Regions from separate parts of the Mesorhizobium sp. M5C.F.Ca.IN.020.29.1.1 genome, predicted to be linked through region 2. Evidence: predicted binding sites of a transcription regulator. Region 2 holds the regulator's gene; the other holds the start of a gene.
What was found. Region 2 encodes PhoB, which activates phosphate uptake and scavenging genes when phosphate is short. Its sites were predicted from a motif close to TGTCATNNANCTGTCAT; they were not measured.

Region 1 (3,207 bases), on a different contig from region 2:
CCACACCCATCGCAACGATCGCGGTCGCAAGCGAAAACACCACGGTGACCTTGATCGAGTTGAGGTAGGCCGGATCGGCCAGCACCTTGCCGAAATTGGCGAACCAGACGAACCTGGTCCTCAGCCCGAACGGATCTTGCCTGAGCATCGACTGATAAAGCGCCTGGCCGGCCGGCCAGTAGAAGAAAACCAGTGTTATGGCGAGTTGTGGCGCCACCAGCAGGTAGGGCAGGATCTTGTTGGGAAAGACGATGCGTGGAGACAGGCTGATTTCCCTCGCTATCCAGGGGTCGCCCACGCGAGCTCGCGTGGGCGATATTCCAATCGATTGACCGAGATAATCTCGTCAGTTCTCGAGCGCTTCCTCGATCGCGGCGTTGCCGCGCGTGACCGCATTGTCGAGCGCCTGCTGAGCGGTTTGCTGGCCGGCCAGCATCTTCTCGAACTCCTCGTTCTGGATATCGCGCACCTGCGGCAGATTCGGCAGGCGCACGCCCTTCGAGTTATCGGTCGGCGCCTTGCCCGTCATCTGCAGGATGGGTGTCTCGCGGCCGGGGTTTTTGTCATAGAAGCCTGATTTCTTGGTCGCCTCGTAGGCGGCGAGCGTCACCGGCAGGTATCCCGACTTCTGGTGCAGATATTCCTGCACATCGGTCTTGGACAGATAGGCGAAGAAGGTCGCGACGCCCTTGTATTGCTCGTCCGACTTGTTGCCGAAGACCCACAGGCTGGCGCCGCCCGGCGTGGTGTTCTGCGGAGCGCCCTTGGCGTCGGTGTCGTAGGGAAGCTGGCCGATGCCATAGTTCATGCCGGACTTGACGATGTCGCCGAGGCCGCCCGACGATTCGGTGAAGATGCCGCATTCGCCGGCCAGGAAGATCTGCTTGGCTTCGGAGGTGCGCCCGCCATATTTGAAGGTGCCGTCCTTGGCGAGGTCTGTGAGCGCCTGGAAGTGGTTGACGAAAATCGGCGCATTGATCTTGAGCTCGACATCACCGCCGGCCAGGCCGTTTTGCTGGGTGGCCCAGGGCACGTCATTCCACGCCGCAAAGTTCTCGAGATGGATCCAGGTCAGCCAGGTCGAGGTGTAGCCGCATGAGGCGGCGCCGCTCGCCTTGATCTTCTTGGCAGCTTCCCACACCTCATTCCAGGTCTTGGGTGGGTTGTTCACATCGAGACCCGCCTTCTGGAAGATGTCCTTGTTGTAATAGAGGATCGGCGAGGAGGAGTTGTAGGGGAAGGACAGCATGGTGCCGTCCGGCTTCGAATAATAGCCGACTATGCCGGGCAGATACTGGCTCTTGTCGAAGGTCATCCCGGCACCGGTCATCACCTCGGCCACCGGCTTGATCGCACCCTCGGCCGCCATCATCACGCCGGTGCCGACATCGAACACCTGGAGAATATCGGGCGCCTGTCCGGCGCGGAAGGCAGCGATGCCGGCATTCAGCGTCTCGGGATAGGTGCCCTTGAACACCGGAACCAGCTCATAGTCGCTCTGGCTGGCGTTGAAATCCTTGGAGATCTTGTCGACGACTTCGGCGTTGGCGCCGGTCATGGCGTGCCACCAGCTGATCTGCGTGACGGCGAAAGCGGAAGTGGTGGAAAGCAGCGTCAAGGTGGCGGCGACACCGGCCGCGAAGCCGAAGAACTTCATGTTTCATCTCCCGTTTTGTCATTGGCGAAAGGGCACTCTCGCAAAGGCAATATGTGCCGCTCGTGACAATTGGACAACGGTTTTGTTGCGGATCGATGAACTCGATCTCCACGTAAAGTGGTGCACGCTTGCGAATGAGAGCTGATGGAAAGGGATTGCCAAGCCGGCTTACGACTCGAACAAGGCGACGAAGATCGGCAACAATCGCTGGCGCCTAGTCCGACTTTCCGAGCGCTGTCACGACCAGCCGCTTGGCGTCCGGTCCCGACCATTCGGCCGGGCCGTTCATGTGAGCGATCAGGCAGCCTTCACCGTCGATCAGCATGGTGACCGGCAGGCCGAGCGCCAGGCCGCGCGTCTTGAGATCGTTAAACAGCGCCATCGTCGAATCGCGGTAGTAGCCGAGCGCCTTGACGCCGGTTTCCTCGAGGAACTTCTTCGGCTTGGCGTCGTCGCCGACATCGACGTTGACCGCGACGACCTCGAAGGCGTCGCTGCCCATTTCTTTTTGCAGCGCGTCGAGCGCCGGCATTTCGGCGCGGCAGGGTGCGCACCATGTCGCCCACAGATTGAGCAGCAACGTCTTGCCGGCATGGTCGGCGAGCGTCATCGGCTTGCCGCCAGGGTCGTTGAAGGCAAGGCCCTTCAGCGATTGCGGCGGATCAGCCGGCAAAAGTGCTGCCACCTGGCCGGTGGCAGCCGCCGCGACCGTCTTGGCACGGTCGGCCTTGGCGGCGCAGGCGACATCGTCCTTGCTGTCGCCAACGGCGACTGGCGCGGGCGCGTTGTTGCCAGAACCGCTCTCGCTGACATATACCGCGACCGCGCCCGCAAGCACGCCCGCCACCAAAGCGGCGAGGATGAGGCGCGGGGCCGGGAAAAATCGATTGCCGTCTGCCATTTTCTAAAAACTGCTCCGGAGCACGGGTTATAGCGATGAGCGACAAGAAGGCCAGCAACCAGATGTGGGGCGGACGTTTTGCCTCGGGTCCGGCCGCGATCATGGAAGCGATCAACGCGTCGATCTCGTTCGACCGCAAACTCTATGCGCAGGATATCAGAGGCTCGATCGCCCATAGCGAGATGCTGGCGCAAACGGGCATTATTTCGACGGCCGATCAAGAAAAAATCGCTCACGGGCTGAACACGATCCTGGCAGAGATCGAAGCCGGCACGTTCGAGTTCTCGACCAGGCTGGAAGACATCCACATGAATGTCGAGGCCCGCCTTGCCGAGCTGATCGGCCCGGCCGCCGGCCGCCTGCATACCGCCCGCTCCCGCAACGACCAGGTAGCGGTCGATCTCAGGCTGTGGGTCAAAGACGAATGCTTTCGCGTCGCTGAGGCGCTGAAGGGCCTGATCTCGGCGTTCCTGGAACGGGCCGAGGAGCATGCGGCGACGGTGATGCCGGGCTTCACCCACATGCAGGCGGCGCAGCCGGTGACCTTCGGCCACCACTGCATGGCCTATGTCGAGATGTTTTCGCGCGACCTGTCGCGTGTCCGCGACGCCATCGAACGGATGGACGAAAGCCCGCTCGGTGCGGCCGC
Region 2 (3,207 bases):
CCCGCATCGCGCTGGCGATCCAGGGTATTACCGATTCCCATGCGCGCGCCATGTTGTGGTCGCCGATCACGCCGCAGACGAACATCGCCTTCGCCGACATTCTGGAACGCGAGTTCGGCATCCCGGCCATTATGGAGAACGACTGCAACATGATGGCCGTGGCGCTGCGCTGGCGCGACCCGGATCGCTACCGCGACGATTTCATCGCCATCCTGCTCTCGCATGGCATCGGTATGGGGCTGGTGCTCAAGGGCGAGCTGTTCACCGGCACCCATTCCTCAGGCGGCGAATTCGGCCACATGATTCATCGGCCGGGCGGCGCGCTTTGCCGCTGCGGGCGGCGCGGTTGCGTCGAGGCTTATGCCGGCAACTACGCTATCTGGCGCAACGCGAGGCAATTGAGCGAGAACGCCGAGCCGGTCGCCGATGTCAGCGACGCCGAGATGCGGGCACTGGCGGCCCGGGCGCGCGAGACGGACGGACCGGAGCGCGAAGCCTACCGCAAGGCCGGCGAGGCGCTCGGCTTCGGGCTCGGCAGCCTGTTCGCGCTGATCGATCCGGCGCCGGTCGCCATGGTCGGTGCCAGCGCTGCCGCCTTCGACCTGATCGAGCCGGCCCTGCGCGAGGCCATCGCCCAGACCGCGGGCGGCCAGCATTCGGGTTCGATTTCCTTCGACACCGAGCCGAACGAACTGCCGCTGATCCGAGAAGGCTGCGCCATGCGGGCGCTGAGCTTCGTCGACCAAGAGATCTTCGCGCCGAGCATCCAGGCACGAGCCGGCTCGGTCGGAAAGAACGTGGCTTGAACTCGAAGGGAGGATCCCGGATCGCGACTTGGGGTGTGTTGAGATTCAGGTCAGGCCGAGTCGAGAATGGTGGGTTCCGAGAACCGGAGCGGAGCGTACTTTTGGGTACGTGAGCACCGGAAGCCCAGGAAGCCGGCGTTCGCAGGCCGGCACCACCTGGATATCAGCACATCCCTAGTCTTCCCTGATCGCATAGCCCGCGCCGCGGATGGTGCGGATGACATCGGGCATGCGACCATTGTTGACCGCCTTGCGCAACCGGCCGACATGGACGTCCACCGTGCGCTCGTCGATGTAGATCGTCTCGCCCCAGACATTGTCGAGCAACTGGCTGCGCGAGAAGACCCGACCCGGGTGCCGCATCATGAATTCGAGCAGCCGGAATTCGGTCGGCCCGAGCCGGATCTCGCTCTTCTTGCGATAGACCCTGTGCGATTCGCGATCGAGCATGATGTCGCCGACCTTCAGCACGCTGGACAGTACTTCCGGCTTGGCGCGGCGCAGCAGCGCCTTGACCCTGGCCATGAATTCCGGTGTCGAGAACGGCTTGACCAGATAGTCGTCGGCTCCGGTGGAAAGGCCGCGCACCCGGTCGCTCTCCTCGCCGCGCGCGGTCAGCATGATGATCGGCAGCCGCTCGGTTTCGGGACGCACCCGAAGGCGCCGGCAAAGCTCGATGCCCGAAACCGCCGGCACCATCCAGTCGAGCACCAGAAGATCGGGCACGTTTTCCTGCAGCCGGATTTCGGCCTCGTCGCCGCGCGTCACCACCTCGACCTGATAGCCTTCGGATTCCAGATTGTAGCGGAGGAGGACGCCCAGCGGCTCTTCATCCTCCACCACCATGATGCGCGGCGCGATCATCGGCCGGTCACTCCTGTCATGTCGCCGGCGCCGACATCGTCGTTTCGTCGAGCTTCGGGCGATCCGCCGGCAATTGCTGCCCGGTCACGACAAAGTAGGCGTTTTCGGCTATGTTGGTGACATGATCGCCGATGCGTTCGAGATTCTTGGCGCAAAACAGAAGATGGGTGCAAGCGGTGATGTTGCGCGGATCCTCCATCATGTAGGTCAGGAGTTCGCGGAAAACCGCCGTGTATTTCACGTCGATCTTCTGATCGTCGGCGCGCAGTTCTTTCAAAGCGCCGGCATTGCGCGACACATAGTGCTCAACCACCCCGCGGAGCTGCACAAGAACGAGATCCGCCATCCCGTCGATACCGTGCGACAGATTGCGCGGCGTGGTGCTCTGCCCGACTGCGCTGACCCGCTTGGCTATGTTTTTGGCCAAATCGCCGATGCGCTCGAGATCACCGGCCATGCGGATTGCGCCAACCACGGCGCGCAGATCTTGCGCCATCGGCTGCCGCTTGGCGATCAGCGTGATCGCACTGTCGTCGAGTTCGCGCTGCCGCGCATCCATGATCGCGTCGTCCGAGACGACACGCTGCGCCATCGCATTGTCTGACGCAAGCAACGCGCGGATCGAGGTTGCGACCATCGCGGCGGCGAGCTCGTCCATGTCGCGGATCAGCCTGTCGATGTGCTCCAGTTCCTCGTCGAAAGATGCGACGGTGTGTTCACCCATGATCCTGTCCTCGTGTTCGAAATTCGCCGCCGGACCGCTCAGCCGAACCGGCCGGTGATGTAGTCCTGGGTGCGCTTGTCGTCGGGATTGGTGAACATCTTGTCGGTTGCGCCCTCCTCGACCAGGTAGCCGAGATGGAACATCGCCGTGCGTTGCGACACGCGCGCTGCCTGCTGCATCGAGTGGGTGACGATGACGATCGTGTAGTTCTGGCGCAGTTCGTCGATCAGTTCCTCGACGCGGGCGGTGGCGATCGGATCCAGCGCCGAACAGGGCTCGTCCATCAGAATCACTTCCGGCGACACGGCGATGGCGCGCGCGATGCACAGGCGCTGCTGCTGTCCGCCGGAGAGACCGGTGCCCGACTCGAGCAGGCGATCCTTGACCTCGTTGAACAGACCGGCTTTCTTCAGGCTCGATTCAACGATGCCGTCCAACTCGGACTTGCTCCTGGCCAGGCCGTGAATGCGCGGACCGTAGGCGACGTTTTCATAGATCGATTTCGGAAACGGGTTCGGCTTCTGGAATACCATGCCGACGCGAGCTCGCAGCTCGACGACATCGATTTTCGGGTCGTAAACATCCTCGCCGTCGAGCGTTATCTTGCCGCTCACCCGCGCGATATCGATCGTGTCGTTCATTCGGTTCAGGCAACGCAGGAAGGTCGACTTGCCACAGCCCGATGGGCCGATCAACGCCGTCACCTGGTTCTCGCGGACATCGAGGTCCACGTCGAACAGAGCTCGCTTCTCACCGTAATGAACAGAGACCTTTTCGCCCTTCATCTTGATCGAAGGGGCATTGGTTCCGCTG

Region 1: ugpB (sn-glycerol-3-phosphate ABC transporter substrate-binding protein UgpB) is a predicted target of PhoB. The motif match lies at 1,720-1,736, and genes of this name have one in related genera.

What each region holds. Positions count from the first base shown of each region.
Region 1 is NZ_RZSW01000210.1:2,731-5,937, forward strand. Features, by position in the region: gene ugpA (sn-glycerol-3-phosphate ABC transporter permease UgpA) at 1-265, opposite strand, end outside; gene ugpB (sn-glycerol-3-phosphate ABC transporter substrate-binding protein UgpB) at 347-1,657, opposite strand; gene EOA85_RS17895 (TlpA disulfide reductase family protein) at 1,872-2,558, opposite strand; gene argH (argininosuccinate lyase) at 2,594-3,207, shown strand, end outside.
Region 2 is NZ_RZSW01000094.1:5,838-9,044, forward strand. Features, by position in the region: gene EOA85_RS10480 (ROK family protein) at 1-806, shown strand, start outside; gene phoB (phosphate regulon transcriptional regulator PhoB) at 981-1,670, opposite strand; gene phoU (phosphate signaling complex protein PhoU) at 1,687-2,394, opposite strand; gene pstB (phosphate ABC transporter ATP-binding protein PstB) at 2,433-3,207, opposite strand, start outside.